Zymomonas mobilis subsp. pomaceae ATCC 29192: one gene and its partner. The protein of the gene in region 1 interacts with the protein of each later gene in a pairwise test. Links are inferred from orthologs where the notes say so. Each region holds a gene or a part of one and is shown on either strand. Other genes may lie near its edges. The genes, in order: rlmN and ftsZ.

Region 1 (11,928 bases):
AGCGTAATGGCGATAAGGTGCTATTCGATAGCGGTAAAATTCGTCTTGCTATCGAAAAAGCAGGTGCAGCTACAGGAGAATTTAAGGCATCTGAAGCGGCGAGACTTTCTGCACAGGCACAAAAAGTTATCGCGCATCGCTTTTCGGATCATGCGCCTGAAATTGAGCAGATTCAGGATATTGTTGAACAGGTTTTGGTCTCGGCTGACTATTTTGCAACAGCGCGTGCTTATATTGTCTATCGGGAACAACGTTCAAAATCTCGGAAAGATCAGGAAACCATCGTCAAGGTTGAATCCTCGATCAATGAATATCTGGAACAGGCCGATTGGCGGGTGAATGCCAATGCCAACCAAGGCTATTCTTTGGGTGGTCTCATCCTGAATGTTTCCGGTAAGGTCGTTGCCAATTACTGGCTATCCCATATTTATCCTCCCGAGGTTGGGGAAGCGCATCGTGCAGGTGATTTGCATATCCATGATTTAGATATGCTTTCCGGCTATTGTGCCGGCTGGTCTCTTAGAACCTTACTTACTGAAGGTTTGAATGGTGTTCCCGGTAAAGTCGAAGCTGGTGCCCCCAAACATATGTCGAGCGCTATTGGGCAGATCGTCAATTTTCTGGGTACTTTACAGAATGAATGGGCGGGCGCGCAGGCGTTCAGTTCCTTCGATACCTATATGGCACCTTTTATCCGTAAGGATGGCTTGGAATATAAGCAGATACGGCAATATATTCAGGAATTGATCTATAATCTGAATGTGCCATCACGCTGGGGAACGCAGACGCCTTTTACCAATCTGACCTTTGATTGGACATGCCCTGATGATTTAAAAGATCAGGTGCCGGTAATCGGTGGTGAAGATATGCCCTTTACCTATGGCGATCTTCAACCAGAAATGGATCTTATCAACCGCGCTTACATGGAAGTCATGACGGAAGGAGACGCTAAAGGGCGTGTCTTCACTTTTCCGATCCCGACATATAATATTACGCCTGATTTCCCCTGGGAAAGTGAGAATGCCAACCGTCTGTTTGAAATGACGGCGAAATATGGCCTCCCTTATTTCCAGAATTTTCTAAACTCTGACTTAAAGCCGCATATGGTGCGCTCGATGTGCTGTCGTTTGCAACTAGACCTTACCGAGCTATTAAAGCGCGGAAACGGTCTTTTTGGAAGCGCCGAACAAACAGGCTCATTAGGGGTTGTTACGATCAACTGTGCTCGTCTTGGGCGTATGCATCGTGGCGATGAAGCTAGCCTTTTTCAACGCTTGGACGCGATGCTGAATATCGGTCGCACCAGCCTCGAAATTAAGCGCAAAGTTATCCAAAAACATATCGATAACGGCTTATTTCCTTACACGAAGCGTTATCTCGGCACTTTACGCAATCATTTTTCAACGCTTGGCATTAACGGTGTCAACGAAATGATCCGTAACTTTACTTCGGGTGCAGAAGATCTGACGACCGAATGGGGGGCAACTTTTGCGGTACGTTTTCTGGATCATATCCGGTCACGGATTGTCGAATTTCAAGAAGAAACCGGTCATCTTTATAACTTAGAGGCGACACCGGCTGAAGGAGCAACCTATCGCTTTGCTCGTGAGGATAAGAAACGCTTCCCCGACATGCTTCAGGCCGGGAGTGAAACGAATCCTTATTATACCAATTCCAGTCAACTTCCGGTTGATTTTACAGATGATCCCTTTGAAGCCCTAGAACGCCAAGAAATTTTACAAAGCAAATATACCGGCGGCACTGTGTTGCATCTCTATATGGGATCACGCATTTCTAATGCAGAAGCCTGCAAGAAATTGGTGCGTCGGGCGCTTGAAAATTTCCGGCTGCCCTACATTACCATTACGCCCACTTTCTCGATCTGTCCAAAACACGGCTATTTAGAGGGCGAGCATAAGTTCTGTCCTAAATGCGATGCGGAACTGCTTGCGGCGAAATGTAATAATAAAGCAGCCTAGAAAATTTAACTATTCCAAGAGAGGAAAAATCATGACTGAATTAAAAATTACGACCCAAGATTACACAAAAATCGAGCTGAAAGACGAAGAACGTCAGCCTTGTGAAATCTGGACGCGCGTTATGGGCTATCATCGTCCGGTATCCTCATTCAATATTGGTAAGCAGGGCGAATTTGGGCAGCGCCGTTATTTTGAAGAAGGTAGCTGTGGCTGCAACTGATTTAAGAGTGGGCGGCATAGCAAGCATGTCCAGTTGCGACTGGCCAGGTGAACTTGTCGCCACTTTTTTCTGTCAAGGATGTAGCTGGGATTGTCCTTATTGCCATAATCAATCGCTACGTCCTGCGACAGGAAAAGCTGAAACACAAATTCCATGGGATGACCTGGTCGCTTTTTTAAAACAGCGTGGTCGGCTTTTGGACGGTGTTGTCTTCTCTGGTGGTGAACCCACTTTGCAATCGGCCTTACCTGATGCCATGCGAGGGGTACGCGATTTAGGTTTTAAAATCGGCTTGCACACCGCCGGTGTCAAACCAGAACGTCTGATCCCGCTATTACCCTTGGTGGATTGGATCGGTTTTGACATCAAAGGGCCTTTTTCCCTCTATGATAAAATTACGCGCATCCCGAATAGCGCTGAAAACGTAAAAAAAAGTTTGCAGCATCTCCTTGAGAGTGGCGTTAGCCACCAAATTCGTACAACGGTCTATCCGCCTTTATTGGATGAAGCGGCGCTCTTGGAAATGAAAGCGGATCTCGCGGCTTTTGGTATCACTGATTATACGCTACAACCCTATCAAGAACGCCCGCTTGTATAGTAGATTTTATTTAATCTATTCCAAATATAGGGGTTTTATTCCGGTCGAAAGCATTTTTGCGTTATAAAGTAGGGCGAGGGGGAATGCTTTGACTACAGCTATTCGCTTACATAATGTTTCAAAAAATTTTGGTGCCCATACTGTTTTGAAGGATATTAACCTTACGGTTCCTAAAAACAGTCTTTTCGCCTTCCTTGGTAATAATGGACAGGGCAAATCAACCACTATTCGACTTATTACAGGTCTTTGCCATGCCACATCCGGCAAAGTGGTTGTACTGGGTCATGATATGCAAAAAAATCCCATAGCGGCTTTGCAAAATATGGGATGTTTGGTCGATTCACCGAGCCTTTATGGTCATATGACCGCCTTTAATTTTTTAAAAATAGGCTGTTTACTAAAAAAGCTTCCCTATCAGGAAATAGACCGCGTTATCGAAATGGTTTCTCTCCATTGTGAGCGCAATTTGAAAATCAGTCATTATTCCTTGGGGATGAAACAACGGTTAGCTTTAGCCCATGCTTTATTAGGTAATCCTAAATTACTCATTCTTGATGAACCGACAAATGGTCTTGATCCTGAAGGCATTAAAGAAATTCGAGAGTTATTAGTAAGTTTGCCCGAAAGGACAGGGTGCACGGTTTTCTTTTCCAGCCACCAGTTGGAAGAAGTTGAAAAAACAGCCACACATCTTGCTCTACTCAGTCAGGGAGAAATCCTATTTCAAGGAACGCTAGAAAGCATTCGGGCCACCCATCGCTGTGGTCTGTTACTGGAGGTTGCGGATAACGAAGCAGCGCTCACTTTACTGACAAATCACGGCTATAAAGTATTTCAGCATAACGAAAATAAACTCTTGATCGAAGGGATTTATCGTCAAGATACGCCGCCGATTTACCGGCTGTTGGTTGAAGCCAATATTGATTTTTATCAATCCACGCTACAGCAACCCAAGCTGGAACAATGGTTCTCTCAACAAATACAACTTTCCAGAGGCGGGGTATAAAAAGCGCTATGGTTTTGCAAAGGTTAAAGCATTCCTTATCTTTAATGATCAGGCTGATTATAGCGGAATTTACAAAAATCAGTCGCACGCGCAGCTTAGTATTGTTTTTAATAGCCCCTGCTATAGTCGTTACGCTTGCTGCTTTTACCATAGGGCACCCTCTGGATAGAGCTTCATGGCAGATAATATGGCAAAGCGCCTTATATCTTTGGAGTAGTTTTGTTTTTCCGCTCTATATCGCTATTATTGCGACGCGCATTAATGGCAATGATCACCAGAACCAGACTTGGCGTTTAATGTTAACTTTGCCCATACGACCATGCCATTTATATTTTGCCAAGCTGTTCGTTGAGTGGGCACTTTTAGCCTCAGCTAATCTGATCCTTATATTGGTATATAGCGCGGGTCTATTGGTCAGTATAAAGAGCGATCCGATCGGATTCATGCCAGAAAACAATTTCATTATGCTGGTCGCTGGCTTGTCTCTCGTTTTTTTGCCTGTTCTGTTTATTCAACATAGCATAAGCTGGTTTACCTCTAATACGACCTTGCCGCTAACGCTTGGAACCCTTCTCAGCTTTGCAGCTGGGCCTGTGAATATAGGTTTTTCGGAACAAGGATGGCTTTATTATCCGTGGGATTACGGCTTACGCTTTATTAATAATAAGCTTGATATAGTGACTTCAAAATTAACTATTCACTTTTCTCAGTGTGAATTTTTAGGGCTAACCTTGGGTTCGTTTATTATCGCTTGCCTGCTTATAGCCCCGTGGCTCAATCGTCGCGATATACATTGATTTTATTGATTGGGTTTTCAGATAAAATGAATCTTTATTAAGCCGCTTTATACGCTATAGAGCGGCAACAACATTTTCAAAATATCTATTTTTATGCTATTCTAGATAATGAGCAGCCTTATCCTTTTCTAAAAAATTATATTTCTCCGCTTTGTCCTCTTATGCAGGCAGAAATTAAGCTTATTTTTGAGTTTTTATATCCTATGACCTTAACTTCTTCTCTTTCCGGTAGTCTGATCAGCGGTCAGGCTGAAGTACAAGTAGCACCTCGCATTTTGCCAACACGTCAGGATGGCCGCATTGATCTTTTGGGTTTATCACGGGATCAAATCCGACAGGCTTTAAAAGAAGCCGGACTTGAAGAGAAACAGGCGAAATTACGCACAAAACAACTTTGGCATTGGATGTATAACCGTGGTGCCGTCGAATTTGAGGTTATGACGGATATTGCTAAAACCATGCGTCCATGGCTAGCAGAACGTTTTGTTATTTCTCGTCCTGAGGTCGTGACGGCTCAAATATCGGTCGATGGGACCCGAAAATGGCTATTAAAAACCGATGACGGGCATGACTATGAGATGGTTTTTATTCCAGATGCCGATCGTGGCACGCTGTGCGTCTCAAGTCAGATTGGCTGCACGCTCAATTGCCGTTTTTGTAATACGGGCACTATGAAATTAGTACGCAATTTAAGCGTCGGTGAAATAGTGGGTCAAATTATGCTGGCGCGAGATAGCTTAGGGGAATGGCCTTCAAAGCCGGAAGGGCGTTTGCTGACGAATGTCGTTATGATGGGGATGGGAGAGCCCCTCTATAATTTTGATAATGTCCGAGACGCGTTAAAGCTCGTCATGGATGGCGATGGTATCGCTTTATCCCGCCGCCGTATTACGCTTTCGACGGCAGGTGTTGTTCCCCTTATGGCGCGTGCCGGTGAAGAAATGGGTGTTAATCTAGCGGTTTCGCTCCATGCGGTTACGAAAACAGTGCGTGACGAAATTGTACCTATCAATAAAAAATACGGCATTGAAGAATTATTGGCGGCTTGTGCGGCTTATCCCGGGGTCAATAATGCACGGCGCATCACCTTTGAGTATGTCATGTTAAAAGATAAAAATGACAGCGAAGAAGATGCGCATGAGTTGGTTCGGTTACTACGCTACTATCGTTTACCGGCCAAAGTTAACCTTATTCCTTTTAACGCATGGCCGGAATCGCCCTATGAATGCTCCCCAGCAGAACGGATAGCCCGTTTTTCAGATATTATTTTCGAGGCGGGCATCTCGGCACCAGTGAGACGCACACGGGGGCAAGATATTATGGCCGCTTGCGGACAATTAAAATCAGCCGCGGAAAGACAACCCCGATCCTATGTGCAGGATCCTTCTAATTCATAGTAAAATGGTATAATTTCTGCTCTTGTCTATCACTTAAAAGCCTGTAAAGTTTTAGCATGTGGCTACTCGATAGATTTTTGAAGAAATTAATCCGCCAAGGCCAACTGATCATTATTGAATCAAATGGTCAACGTCATACCTATGGGACCGTCTCTAAAAACACGCCGATTACGGTACGTTTTCATGATCCCGAAGCGCCCGATTTTGTGGCTATTCATCCTTATATGGGTTCAGGTGAGGCCTATATGGATGGTCGCATGACAGTAGATGATGAGGATATCCTAGGACTCATTGATCTTATTCTTGCCAATACTGTCAGTGATCGGGCCAGTATGCTGGAAGGCGGGGTAATCCCCCGCACGATTCAAAGCATGGCGAACAAATTTCAGCGCCTTAACTGGAAGGCTCGCTCAAAACAAAATGTTGCCCATCACTATGATCTAAGTGATAAACTATATCATCTCTTTTTGGATCAGGACCGTCAATATAGTTGCGGTTACTTCACGGATACACATAATTCTCTTGATCAAGCGCAGCTTGACAAGAAAATTCATATTGCCTCTAAATTAGCGCTTAAATCCGGCCAAAAAATTTTAGATATTGGATGCGGATGGGGTGGCATGGCGCTTTATTTAAATCGCGTGGCGGATGTCGATGTCTTGGGGATAACGCTTTCGGAGGAGCAATTAAAAGTTGCAAAAAAACGTGCAGAAGAAGCGGGGGTTTCAGATCGGGTAAAATTCAAACTTATTGATTATCGACAGGTAGAAGGACGTTTTGACCGTATTGTTTCGGTAGGGATGTTTGAACATGTAGGCCCCCCTTATTATAAAAGCTTTTTTAATCATTGCCGTGATCTTTTGGCCGATGACGGGGTGATGTTGCTTCACACTATTGGTCGTCTTGGGCTACCCGGCACGACAGATCCATGGACAAACAAATATATTTTTCCTGGTGGATATTGTCCTGCTTTATCAGAAGTTATTGGTGCAAGTGAGCATAGCGGTTTAATTGTTTCAGACGTAGAAACCCTTCGGCTACATTATATGTATACGATTAATCATTGGTATAAACGGGTGATGGCGGCCAAGGCTGATATTATTAAACTTTACGATGCCCGTTTTTATCGTATGTGGACTTTTTATCTGGCAGGGGCTTCTGCTGCGTTCCGTTTTGGCCAAATGTGTAATTATCAAATTCAATATATTAAAAAACGGGATAGCCTACCTTTAACGCGTGATTATATGTTTGAAAATGAGGCTGTATTAAAGGCTAGTGAATACTAAAATTAACCCATATCCAAAATGGTCTATTTAAAATTATCCCTGCCCAAAGAGCAGGGATAATTTTTAAAAGAATTACCGTGTTTTACTGGTGCTGGTCGTGCTTTTGCTATCGGGACCACGGAAAGGATGTTCTGCTTTCCATTTTTCAAAAGCCGCCTTACGTTCATCGGGGGTAATGATACCATCATGATTAGTATCAACGGCATCATAGGCCCCTAAAGCCTGACTACTGGCTTCATTATAGGTAACCTGACCATCATGGTTGGTATCCATGCGATCAAACCAATGAGACATGGGCCCTTTTTCCATATCACACATCCGATGGCCACCGCGCCGCCCACGGCCTTTCTTTCCAGCTGAACTGTCATCTGGGTCCTTCGGAGCGTCAGGATTTTCTTTTTGAAACTGGGCCATCATCGCCTGACATTGGCTTTTTTCATTGGCCAAAGCGGTTTGAAATTCAGCCGTAGTCACGGTACCATCATGATTAAGATCAAACTTATCAAAGTCTTGTCTTATGCGCGCCTGCATTTCTCCCCGTGTAATCGGCAGAAAGTGGGGCGGAACCATATCTTGTGCAAAAGCCTGAGAGAGAGGGGATGCTGCTAAAAGCAGACCCGATACGGCTGACAGACCATTCAAAAGAAATGTTTTCTTTTTCATCATTTTTGACCTTGTTTCAAAAAGAAGAGGTAGAACTTTATAATAAAATATAATTCCTAGGGTATTTTCCTATACTTCGAAGATGAAACGCTATCAGGCATTTTATGAATATTACCTGATAATGCTTATAATAATCTATCCTCCTTTAATAAGGAAGCCGCTATAGAATGCGTTTAAAACAGGATGATGCTTGAATCACCATGATAAGCATGGCAATCGGCGGCTATACGGTAAAGACATTGCCGCATTTATAAAATTCATTTCGGAGACTTTCATGACCGAAAAAGTCAAACGTGTCGTGCTGGCTTATTCAGGCGGCCTTGATACCAGTGTTATTTTGAAATGGCTGCAAGAACAATATGGCTGCGAAGTTGTCACCTTCACGGCAGATCTCGGTCAAGGAGAGGAGCTTGAACCGGCTCGTAAAAAGGCCGAGATGATGGGCATTAAGCCCGAACATATCTTTATGGATGATCTTCGGGAAGAATTCGTCCGTGATTTTGTCTTCCCAATGATGCGAGCCAATGCGCTTTATGAAGGGCAGTATCTTCTGGGCACATCTATCGCACGCCCCCTTATTGCCAAGCGTCAAATCGAAATTGCACGTCAGGTCGGTGCCGATGCAGTAGCGCATGGGGCAACCGGCAAAGGTAATGATCAGATACGCTTTGAACTGGGATATTATGCCTTAGCCCCGGATATTAAAGTTATTGCCCCATGGCGGGAATGGGATCTTAATAGCCGCAGCAAATTGATTGCCTACGCTGAATCGCGTCAGATCGCGGTGCCCAAAGATAAACGTGGTGAATCGCCTTTCTCGGTTGACTCTAATTTGCTCCACACATCTTCAGAAGGTAAAATTCTGGAAGATCCATGGGAAGAAGTACCAGATTACGTCTATTCTCGCACGGTTAACCCTGAAGATGCGCCGAATACGCCAGAAATCATTACAGTTGATTTTGAACGTGGGGATGCAGTAGCGATCAATGGTGAAGCCTTAACGCCAGCCGAAATTCTAACAAAGCTTAACGACTTAGGGCGTAAGCATGGCATTGGTCGTTTGGATCTGGTCGAAAATCGTTACATCGGCATGAAATCTCGTGGGATGTACGAAACCCCAGGCGGGACTATCCTTATACAAGCCCATCGTGGTATTGAGCAAATTACCCTTGATGGCGGCGCAATGCACCTCAAAGATGAGTTAATGCCGCGTTATGCTGAACTAATTTATAATGGCTTCTGGTTCTCTCCTGAACGGGAGATGTTACAGGCTGCCATCGATCATAGTCAGGCAAGAGTAAGCGGCACAGTACGTCTGAAGCTGTATAAAGGAAGCGTCAACGTTATTGGCCGTAAATCACCCAATACGCTTTATTCTGAAAAGGTCGTTACTTTTGAAGATGATGCGGGGGCCTATGATCAGCAGGATGCCGCAGGCTTTATTAAACTGAATGCTTTACGGCTGCGACTTCTGGGTCGTCGGAATCAAGAAAAACTTTAAATCTTAAATAAAAAGACCCGCGGACAAGAAAGCTTGTAAGCGGGTTTTTTATATCTTGATCAGATATACAAACGAGAGAGAACAGGATTCTCGTAATAGAGGTTAGGGTGAGGGATTTAGATTTAAGGAAACATTAAAGAAATGGTGCTGCCGGTGAGGATTGAACTCACGACCTCAGCCTTACCAAGGATGCGCTCTACCACTGAGCTACGGCAGCACTGTCACCTTTTTTCATGGTGAGGCGCTCCTATGGCGAAACTATTTCTATTAGTCAAGGTTGCTAGACCTTAATTTTAAAAAAAAGCGGATATTTTTAAAAAAATGGCCAAGAATCAGAAAGATAATAAGCAACAACAATTAGGGGCTGCGTTGCGTCGCAATCTGCGTCGCCGGAAAGAACAGACTCACCTAATAAAAGAAAATTCTAAACCTTCTTTATAAAGCGAATACCATCCTATCAGAAAAGATTAGCTGAAATTATAATTTCAAGGTCATAAGGCGACGTTCAACCGTAAGCCATAAGTCTGCTAGTCCTAATGATGCCGAACTGCGCGGCGCATAAGTGGTGATTGGGCGACGATGTTGCGCCATTTTTTCAAAAAGACAAGTTCTTGGGATGACCGGCCAATCTTTTTCTCGTTCCATGGCCTGTTTGTGGGTAATCCGCCTTTTATCCACCATATTAAACACAGGCATTAAGGCAAAAGTCATTTGTGATTTTTCACTAAAATAGCTGACTATTTCTTGGTAACTTCGATAAGCGAGGGGATCAGGGGGCACCGGAACAACAATTAACGATACCGCTTCAGCCAGCTGATCGCTTAAGGCCCCTACCATAGGGGGACAATCCATTATAATTCGATCATAATCTTTTGCTAGAAAATGTAGAATTTTTTTTAGCCGTTTTCGTTTATCCAATTTTAATAAAATGGCATCTAGATGCCGCAAAGAAATATCGGCAGGTAAAAGATCCAGTTCAGGAAGCTCGGTTGGAATAATAAAATTTTTAGGATCTAGTTTTTGAGTGAAAATAGTTTCGATATTATGAAAACCATGCTGATATTCAGCCTTTTCACCGCCTAACAGGAAAGAGGCAGCCCCTTGAGGATCAAGATCCCATAATAAAGTCCGGCGGCAAGATTGGCTGGCCGATAAGCCAGCCAAACTGATCGCCAAGGTGGTCTTCCCAACACCGCCTTTGGAACTGTAAACCGCAATGACGGTCACTATGACCTCCCTTAGCGTCGCCAATCATTCAACTAAATATGGAATATTAAATATGACTATCAATTCTCCGAGGATAAATATTTAGTCTATTTTTACTTACTGACAGGCTAAACATTCATCATAATTGCGCATTTCCACCTCAATTTGACGCATTTGCGATGTGTTGTCCGCTTCAACACCTCCTGCAAATCCCGCACGTTGAATAGATTTTGAGCGCAGATAATAAAGTGATTTTACACCTAATTCCCATGCACGGAAATGCAGCATCAAGAGATCCCATTTTTCGACATCTGCTGGAATAAACAAATTCAAAGATTGCGCTTGATCAATATAGGATGCGCGATCAGCAGCCATTTCTATTAACCAACGCTGATCAATTTCAAAACTGGTTTTGAAAATATCTTTTTCTTCAGAACTCAAGCATTCCAGATGCTGAACAGAGCCATTCATTTCTAAAATGGAATTCCATATAGCTTCGGAATCTTTTGATTTTTTTTGCAAAAGTCTTTGTAAATAAGGATTCTTGACAACGAAGCTGCCAGATAATGTTTTATGCGTATAAATATTGGCTGGGATAGGCTCAATGCAGGCAGAAGCCCCGCCTGCAATAATGCTGATAGAGGCCGTAGGTGCAATGGCCATTTTGCAAGAAAAACGCTCCATAACGCCCGTATCCGCAGCATCAGGGCAGGGGCCCCGCTCTTTGGCCAAAAGCATAGAGGCTTCATTGGCCTTAGCATTGATATGACGGAAAATTTTGAGATTCCAACTTTTGGCTAAAGCGCCTTCGAACGGAATTCCCCGTGCCTGTAAAAAGCTATGAAACCCCATTATGCCAAGCCCGACGGATCGTTCCCGCATCGCAGAATAACGCGCTTGAGCCATTTCATCCGTGGCATTATCAATATAACTTTGCAAGACGTTATCGAGAAAACGCATCACATCTTCAATGAAGCGTTTATCATCATGCCATTGATCCCAAGTAATCAGATTAAGAGAGGAAAGGCAGCATACCGCTGTTCGCTGATTGCCCAGATGATCCATTCCTGTGGGAAGGGTTATTTCTGAACAGAGGTTAGAAGTTGAGACTTTTAAACCTAGTTCCTGATGATGATGCGGCATATTGTTATTCACATGATCAATGAAAACAATATAGGGCTCTCCGGTTTGAAGTCGGGTCTCTACCAGTTTCTGGAATAGACTACGAGCATCCACTACACCCCGTCTCGAACCATCATGGGGTGAAACCAAATC
Region 2 (8,869 bases), 210 kb from region 1 along the record:
AAATCGGGCCATGGCAAAAATTTGAACATCTTTTAGCCGAATCTTTTATCAAGGGAAAAGAATTAACGGTCGCTGTCATGGGCGATAAAGCTTTAGGGGTTACTGAATTACGACCTAGTCATGGTTTTTATGACTATGAAGCGAAATATACGGATGGCCTGACAACCCATATATGCCCTGCTGATATTCCGCTTGATATAGCAGAAAAAGCGATGACACTTGCTTGTAAAGCCCATCAAATTTTGGGTTGCAAGGGGCCTTCTCGTTCTGATTTTCGTTGGGACGATGAGGCCGGCTTAGAAGGCTTGTTTTTATTGGAAGTTAATACACAACCCGGTATGACACCTTTAAGTCTGGTGCCTGAGCAGGCAAAACAGCTTGGAATTAGCTATCAGACACTTTGCTGCATGATTATTGAAGAAGCGCTTATACTTTCTTCCGATAATTGCTTCAATGAAGCGGAAATGGCAGGCCAAAGTGGCTAAGGCGGCGCGTAAATCAAAAGCACCCCCCGCCAGACGGCCTGCGCGCCATCAATCCCGTCAGTCTGGTTCGGCTAATCGCCGTCCTAAGCGCCCTACCAAAGAGATATCCCTATCTGCATTACCTTCTTGGTTAGGTTTCCTTTATCATCCGGCTTTGAAACAGGCATTACGCTATCTTTTAGTTATTCTTATAATTTCGGCTTTATGTGTTGGATTATGGATAGCACATTGGCCGCAGATGCTGGCAACAAAAAGCGGAGAATATTTGGGGCGCAAAGGATTCTCGGTTCAACATGTTGAAATTGTTGGTCTCCATCATATGGATCGACAAGCTATCTATGAAATAGCCTCTACTCAGCAGAGTCTGGCTATGCCGTTAGTTGACCTGAATATTATTCGTGATCGTCTGTTACGCTTTGGCTGGATTGAAGATGCAAGGGTATCCCGCCGTTGGCCTGATACGTTGGTTGTTGATATTATCGAGCGTAAACCAGCCGCTGTTTGGCAATATCATGGGGCCTTAAAACTGGTCGATAACAGCGGCATCCTTATTGCTGATGTTGATCCTCACGCAGTGCCTGAACTGCCTTTGGTTATCGGGGCAGGGGCTAATCTTCATCTGGAAGATTTAACACGACTTTTAGAAAATTCTCCCGATTTGAAATCAAGGGTAGATGCGGCCAGTTGGATAGGCAATCGACGTTGGGATCTGCATTTCGCCTCTGGTGAAACCCTTGCACTTCCAGAAGGCAGTGAGGCTGAGGTTGCTTTGACGCGTTTTTCGCATGCTAATCGTGAACATCACCTACTAGAACGAGGTTATGTCCGGTTCGACATGCGGATTCCTACGGCACCGATTACAGCCAGAATTGCGCATGATATGCCGACTAAACCCGTTAAATCTGCTAAACCTGCTCCGCCACCAGTCGGCGATAGAATATGAAGGATCGACATCGCACCATGACCCCTGTCAAAGACGGTAATCTCATTACTGCGCTTGATATCGGCTCTTCCAAGATTTCAGCGCTGATTGTCGAAAAACATGCCGATAATGTTTTACAGGTGTTGGGAAGTGGTCAGCGAGAAAGTCTGGGGGTGCGTCGGGGCTACCTGTTCGACATGGAAAAAACCGAAAAAGCTGTCCGTGAAGCGGTCGAACAAGCTGAACGTATCGCTGGTATTAATATAGAATCTGTCTGGGTATCTTTTTCAGCGGGGGGGCTTCTTTCAGATTTAACCTCTATTGAAGTGGCACTTAATGGTCAGCGTATTGAAGAAATTCATATGGAGACGTTACTGGCAACAGGGCGGGATTCAATTGAGCCAAACGGGCATATGGTGCTTCACGCCCAACCGGCACTTTATACTTTAGATGGGTTAAAAGGCGTCAAAAGCCCGATCGGTCTTTATGCTGATCGTTTGGGGGTAGATATTCACGTTATTGCTGCCGAACCTTCACCGGTTAGAAATCTTGAACTAGCCGTGCGTTCATCCCATCTTGAAGTTCAAGCGATTGTTGCTGCGCCAATTGCCGCAGGTATGTCTTGTCTGTTTGAAGAAGAACGCGAGTTGGGTGTGGCTTTGGTTGAATTGGGGGCTGGGGTTACGAATGTTTCCCTTTTTGCAGGGGGATTACTGGTCGGGCTGGCGTCTCTTCCCATGGGGGCTTCTGATATTACAGATGATATTGCTGCGGCCTTTGGCACCAGACGTTCCGATGCAGAACGATTGAAGTGTTTTTATGGTTCTGCACAAAGTTCACCGCGCGATAATCATGAGATGATAGATGTTGCTCCTATTGCCAATGTCGAAGATGTAATTGATCCACAACGGATTAGTCGGGCGCAATTAATCGGGGTAATCCGAAAACGGTTGGATCACTGGATGGGGCATATTGCAGAAGCGCTTAAATCCTTAGGCTATAATGGCCCTGTTGGTCGTCAGGTCGTTTTAACAGGAGGTGGGGCAGAGCTGAAGGGAATTGCGGATTATGCTCAGGGTGTTTTAGGCCGATCAGTTAGAATCGGTCGGCCTCACGGGCTTATTGGTTTACCAGATGCCCATAGTGGTCCCGCTTTTGCAACACTCACCGGTCTAATTTTACATGCGGCTTCGGAACCTTTTGACTTAAGGCCACTTTCTTATAGTAATATGTCAGGTGGGAAATCTTCTTTTGTCGGTTCTTTTAAACGTCTTTTTCAGATGTTTCGGCGCGAATATTGAAAATATATTAAAAATTAAAGTTTTGGCTCATATTTTCTCGTGCTTTTAATGGTATCTTCAGGCAAGATAAGATTTAGTCATCAGGGTATATGATGAAATAGGTTATTTGATTAGAGCCGGTAATCTTCTTTACAACAAATCGATAACAAAATCGTAATTTGCAAAAATCCGATTTTATAACATTGTAGCCTAGGGTAAGCCTGACAGAAATGTATTTGGGACGGAGAGCGTAAATGACCATCGAATTCATGCGGTCCAGTGATAGCGGCGAAGTAAGTGAACTGCCCCGGATTAGCGTGATTGGCGTCGGTGGCGGCGGCGGAAATGCTGTTGCTAATATGATTGCATCCGATGTACAGGGTGTAGACTTTATTGTAGCTAATACGGATGCACAGGCCTTAAATATCTCTCCGGCCGCGCAACGTATTCAGCTTGGCCCAACGACAACGCAAGGTTTGGGGGCAGGGTCACGTCCCGAAGTAGGGAAAGCTGCTGCTGAAGAAACTATCGAGCAGATTCAAGAAGCGTTAGAAGGGGCTAGAATGTGCTTTATTGCTGCCGGTATGGGCGGCGGTACGGGCACGGGGGCTGCGCCTGTCATCGCAAAAGTAGCACGTGATCGTGGTATTCTGACGGTTGGGGTTGTTACTAAGCCATTTAACTTTGAGGGGAAACGGCGCGCGCGGGCGGCTGAAACGGGTATTGAAGAATTACAAAAACATGTTGATACCCTGATCGTTATTCCGAACCAGAATCTGTTCTTGATTGCGAACCCAAATACAACCTTCAAACAAGCCTTTGAAATGGCGGATGAAGTATTACAACAGGGTGTTCGGGGTATTACAGATTTGATGGTTCGTCCTGGTCTTATCAATCTCGATTTTGCTGATATCCGTTCTGTAATGAGTGAAATGGGTAAAGCGATGATGGGAACCGGAGAAGCCTCGGGTGATAACCGTGCCATTGAAGCAGCAGAAAAAGCCATTGCCAATCCGTTGCTTGATGGCGTTTCCATGAATGGTGCACGCGGTGTTATCGTGTCGATTATCGGTGGCGATGATATGACGCTTATGGAAATGGATGAAGCCGCTAATCATATTCGTGAATTGGTCGATGAAGATGCCAATATCATCTTCGGATCAGCTTTTAACGAAGATTTGGATGGACGCATCCGTGTGTCCGTTGTGGCAACAGGGATTGATTCCAATCAAAAGGAATCAGTGGAAGAGAATAAAGAGTATACAAACCTGAATACACCGCTTTCAGGTCATAATACGGCATCCTCTGCACCTTTATCTAACGCGCAGCAATCTGTTGCGTCCCAGCATTCTTCTCCCAGAATGGCAGCGCCGCAATCCCATCCTGTTGAAGAGGAACTCTTGCTGGGGAAAGAGACTTTAACACCTTCCGTTAAAAACGAAATGCCCTCTTCTGTTGCTTCACCAAAGCAGACTGAAGAATCCCAGCCTTCAGGTTGGTCAAATGAACCCAATCGTCCAGCGCCTCGCTTGGTACGGGAAGGCAGCACTTTATTTGAACGGATGTCCAATATTGCCCGGGGGACGGATCGCAAAGATAATGCAACAGAAACGCGTGGACGTGTTGATATTCCACAGTTTCTTAACCGTCAGGGTAACTAACTGAAGACTATATTTTAAGTTAATTTTTCAGGCTGTTTTTGTTACCTTATATCTAAGGATAACAAAAACAGCCATTTTATTACTTCAAAGCTGGGATTAGAGTATAAACCGATAAGATCTTTAATAAAAAAGGCATTTTATCGGATATCAGCTATTCTTTGTCGCTTTATGCTTGCGTTCGGTAAAACAGTTGGCTTTCTAGCCTTCATGGCTATTGATACGAAAAAATTTACACATGATACTTTTTCCTGTTCAATTATAAAAACGGGATTTCGGTTTCATCCGTTTTCAGGGATCACAGAAAAAATAGCATCCCTTAAGATGCGATATATTTTCAAAGCGGTCATTGCCAGCTTATTAGTTTCAACCTCTATTGCCCCTTGTACTGCCCTACATGCCCAAACTGCTGAAAATCAAACAGATAAACCCGATCTTACTGTTTATTTGCGCCGACTGGCAGCGCAACCCCATGACATAAATGCCTTGATCGGAGCGGGCCTCGCTTCTTATCGAGCAGGGGATATGCATGCGGCTCTTGGCTTTTTAACCCGTGCAGAAAATATGGCACCCCATGATGGTAAAGTAAAAGCGGCTTTGGGATCTATTTTTATTCAGCAAGAAAAACCTCAACAAGCCCTTAAATATTTTCATGAAGCGATTTCAAACGGAATACCGCCCGCAACATTAGCCAGCGACACAGGGCTTGCTTATGATCTGATGGGGAATAATGGAAAGGCTACATCGGCTTATGAAATGGCTTTGACGAGCCATCCCGATGATGAAACAGAAAGACGTTTTGCTTTATCTCAAGCCATAGCGGGCCATACTAATAATGCCCTTACGCTTATAGACCGCCAACTTCGGCAACAAAATCGCGCCGCATGGCGTACGCGGGCTTTAATTCTTGCCTTAAATGGCGATGTCACAGGGGCAACAGGTATTATTAGATCGACGATGCCAGCCGGTTCGGCTGAGGCCATGCTTCCTTTTCTCAATCGATTGCCTAGTCTGTCGCTGCAGGAAAAGGCCGCTGCGGTTCATTTTGGCGATATGAAAACAAAGGATGGTAAATCTTCACAACCTCTTTGGACAGGGAATGACAGTGAAGGCCCCGATACACAGGAAGCTGTTTTGGATCTTAATTTCGATACTATGAGTAATGAAAAATCTTATCGACCAGCAGAAGTTCAGAACCCCTCAACAGAAGTCGGGGAAGATCCTATTAGCCCTCTAACGGTTAAGGATGATGATGAACTTAATACGCCAAAGGCAATCTCTAAAAACGTTCGTAAACTTCCTTCAAAATCGGGGGATAATTTCTCAACAATTGGAAAAGCTCCGCTATCCTCCACGATAGAAAAATCATCCCTCCCAAAGACACAGAAAGAAGATAAAGACACTCTGTCGGTAAAGACAGCCGAAAATGTGGCTATAAAAGATAAAAATAATAAGGTTAGAACTGAGGCAGAAATGCGCGCTTATTGTAAAACAACCCTTGAGGTACCTAAGAATAGCAAGGGCAAAAAGACAAGACAGGCGACAGCTCAGTCTTTAAAAATACTCAATAAGCAGCAGATGCTGAAAATAGATCAATGTCTTGCAACCCAGAAAAGAAATGCCTCAAAGGCAAATAAGATAGATAACAAAGTCGTATCAGAAAAAAGCATTCCAGAAACAAAAACACTGTCCTCAAAGCTTGTTACTGATAGCAAAATAAAAGGGTTATCAAAACCTGATCTTCAAGAGAAAATCGCTGCGGATAGAATAGCAGCTGAGAAAAGTAACGAAAAGAATAGCCCTACCAATACATCTATTCGTTATTGGGTGCAGGTCGCTAGTGGTGAGAATAAAGCCAACCTTCTTGCTGTATGGCAAAAATTATTAACGCGCTATCCTTTATTGAAAACAACGCAACCTTGGACAACACCTTGGCATGCCTCTAACCGTCTCTTGGCAGGACCTTTTTCTTCTGAAGAAAAAGCGCAAGACTTTGTCAATAAATTGAGAAAAAGCGGCTTCTCAACGATTCAGTTTACCTCTCGAAAAGGCATCGTTGTCGAAAGATTAGCCGCCAAATGAAAATTCGTTATCTTCTAACATGTCTGGCAGTGGGTCTATTGACGGGTCTTGGTGGCATGGTTTTATCCTGTTTACTCCATGCCATTCAGCATATGGCTTACGGATACAGTCTATCCCATGTCATCAGTGAAGAAAGTTTTTTGCAAGGCAGTCTTGCTGCTTCTCCCAAAAGACGCTTAATCGTGTTGATTAGTTGCGGCGCTATTGCGGGCATTGGTTGGGGCGCTTTGCGGCATTTTGGTCGTCCCCTTGTCCCTATTCCCAAAGCTGTTGCGGCTGACAAACCTATTATGCCGGTTCTGAAAACGGTTCTACATGTACTACTCCAGATCATTACCGTAGCTTTAGGCTCACCTCTTGGACGAGAGGTAGCCCCTCGCGAACTGGGTAGTCTGATTGGAGAAAGACTGGCTTTTTGGGGAAAATTGTCGGAAGAGCAACGCCGCATTGTTGTCGCTTGTGGGGCAGGCGCGGGTTTAGCGTCAGTCTATAATGTCCCGCTTAGTGGTGCCTTATTCGCCTTGGAAGCGTTACTTATGACTTGGTCACGACCCATCATAATCGTGGCCTTATTAACCTCTGCTCTGGCTGCGCGTATTGCGTGGATAGCTCTGGGTAACAGTATTGTTTATCATGTTCCGCCTTGGCCAATTGATAATGCGTTACTATTTCTTGCTTTCGTCATGGGGCCTGTTTTCGGTCTGATCGCCAACAATTTTAGTTTTTGGGCACAAAAAATAAGCGCTTCTAAATTGAAAGATAACCGTTGGTTGGCATTGGTCGCTATCGGGGCGTTTTCGATCATTGGCCTGATTTCGATGTATTATCCTGAGGTGTTGGGCAATGGCAAAGGCCCCGTTAGTTTAGCATTTAACGATAGTTTGACAGCAAGCACAGCAGGGCAGCTCTTTATTTTAAAAATAGTCGCCCTTTTTCTTGCCTTATGGGCTGGGGCTTATGGTGGTCTTTTAACACCTGGTATTAGTCTTGGGGCTTTATTCGCCGTTGTCATAGGCCACGTCTGGAATCTTTGGCTTCCTCCCATTTCTATAGGCGCTTTTGCTATTATTGGCGGCGCTGCCTTTTTAGCAAGTTCCATGAAAATGCCTATAACAGCTATGATGTTGGTATTGGAATTTGCACGTCCCAGTCATGATTTTTTAATACCTATGCTCCTTAGCGTCGCCGGCTCTGTTGCCGTTAGCTATAGCTTGGATAAAAGAAGGCATATACGACAGACTGCCAATGTTATCAGCCGTCTTGGCTGATCCTTGTCTCGACATATAAACGGGCTTAGGTCATGATACTTTGATGAGCGCTTTTATAGAGCTTGCCCCTTATGCAGCCCACCCTGATTTGACACGGGGGAGACTTCATAATGAAGGGCAGGGCGAGACCCGAGGTCCCAGAAATGCTTTCCAGCGTGATCGGGATCGCATCATCCATTCTATGGCATTTCGTCGGTTGCGTCATAAGACACAGGTATTTATTGCCCCAGAAAGCGACCATTTTCGGGTGCGTCTGACACATAGTTTAGAAGTTGCCCAAATTGGACGTACTATAGCGCGGGTGTTAGGTCTGAATGAAGATCTGACAGAAGCGCTTTGTCTGGCGCATGATATTGGTCATCCTCCTTTTGGGCATGTCGGAGAATTTGCCCTGAAGCGCGCTTTGGAAAAAGTAGGCGGATTCGATCATAATGCGCATAGTTTACGTATTCTGACACATCTGGAATCCCCTTATCCGCGCTGGCGCGGGCTTAATCTTACTTGGGATATGCAAGAGGGATTAGCCAAACATAACGGGCCTGTAAAACATCCCGGTTGGGCTTTGGCTGAAATAAATCAGGCTTTTCCTCTCGATTTAGAAAGTTGGCCTTCTTTAGAAGCACAAGTTGCGGCTCATTCTGATGATATAGCTTATGATAATCACGATTTAGACGACGGGCTACGGGCGGGATTAATTGATTTTGAAGAGGTTATCGAACAACCTTTGATTGCACCTGCATGGCAAGCGGTTAGAAATCGTTATCCTGATTTACCTGAAAAACGGTTGCGACCGGAACTTATTCGGGAACAAATTGGACGCATGGTCAATGATACGATAGTCGAAACGCGCTATCGGCTTGCCGCTTTAAAACCGGAAACTATTGATGATGTCCGCCATATGGGGCAGGCTATTGTTAGTTTTTCAGAAAAAATGGCCGTAGATGAACGTGATTTTAAACGTTTTATGTATGCAAAACTTTATCATCATCCTATTTTATTAGACATGGCAGATAAAGCAGGCCGTATTGTTACGGACTTAATTGAAGCCTATAATGTTGATCCTAGCCTTTTGCCTTCTGATTGGCGGGAGACGCTTCCAGAAAATCCTATTGAACGACAGCGTCATATCGCTGATTTTATTGCCGGTATGACGGATAGCTATGCTTTAAAGCGC

Evidence for each region.
Region 2: the proteins of rlmN (region 1) and ftsZ interact in binary tests that used the Escherichia coli proteins (3 or more experiments, as listed by UniProt). The link is inferred for Zymomonas mobilis subsp. pomaceae ATCC 29192 from one-to-one orthologs.

Annotation. Positions count from the first base shown.
Region 1 is NC_015709.1:280,085-292,012, reverse strand. The notes cover bases 3,933-6,900. They hold rlmN (dual-specificity RNA methyltransferase RlmN), read left to right. Parts: upstream 3,933-4,803; coding sequence 4,804-5,997; downstream 5,998-6,900. Other genes in these bases: ZYMOP_RS01270 (SAM-dependent methyltransferase), read left to right, coding at 6,054-6,900; ZYMOP_RS01280 (ABC transporter permease), read left to right, coding at 3,933-4,600. Also shown: ZYMOP_RS01300 (ribonucleoside triphosphate reductase), read left to right, coding at 1-1,979; nrdD (anaerobic ribonucleoside-triphosphate reductase), read left to right, coding at 2,011-2,199; ZYMOP_RS01290 (anaerobic ribonucleoside-triphosphate reductase activating protein), read left to right, coding at 2,186-2,797; ZYMOP_RS01285 (ABC transporter ATP-binding protein), read left to right, coding at 2,886-3,803; more of ZYMOP_RS01280, read left to right, coding at 3,848-3,932; more of ZYMOP_RS01270, read left to right, coding at 6,901-7,283; ZYMOP_RS01265 (EF-hand domain-containing protein), read right to left, coding at 7,356-7,946; ZYMOP_RS01260 (argininosuccinate synthase), read left to right, coding at 8,221-9,447; ZYMOP_RS01250 (ParA family protein), read right to left, coding at 9,925-10,674; ZYMOP_RS01245 (ribonucleoside-diphosphate reductase subunit alpha), read right to left, coding at 10,771-11,928.
Region 2 is NC_015709.1:489,994-498,862, reverse strand. Bases 2,242-5,144 are described here. They hold ftsZ (cell division protein FtsZ), read left to right. Parts: upstream 2,242-2,941; coding sequence 2,942-4,348; downstream 4,349-5,144. Other genes in these bases: ZYMOP_RS02185 (SPOR domain-containing protein), read left to right, coding at 4,670-5,144; ftsA (cell division protein FtsA), read left to right, coding at 2,242-2,708. Outside these bases: ZYMOP_RS02205 (D-alanine--D-alanine ligase), read left to right, coding at 1-485; ZYMOP_RS02200 (cell division protein FtsQ/DivIB), read left to right, coding at 454-1,428; more of ftsA, read left to right, coding at 1,425-2,241; more of ZYMOP_RS02185, read left to right, coding at 5,145-6,427; ZYMOP_RS02180 (chloride channel protein), read left to right, coding at 6,424-7,695; ZYMOP_RS02175 (deoxyguanosinetriphosphate triphosphohydrolase), read left to right, coding at 7,739-8,869. UniProt on the Escherichia coli protein: Essential cell division protein that forms a contractile ring structure (Z ring) at the future cell division site. The regulation of the ring assembly controls the timing and the location of cell division.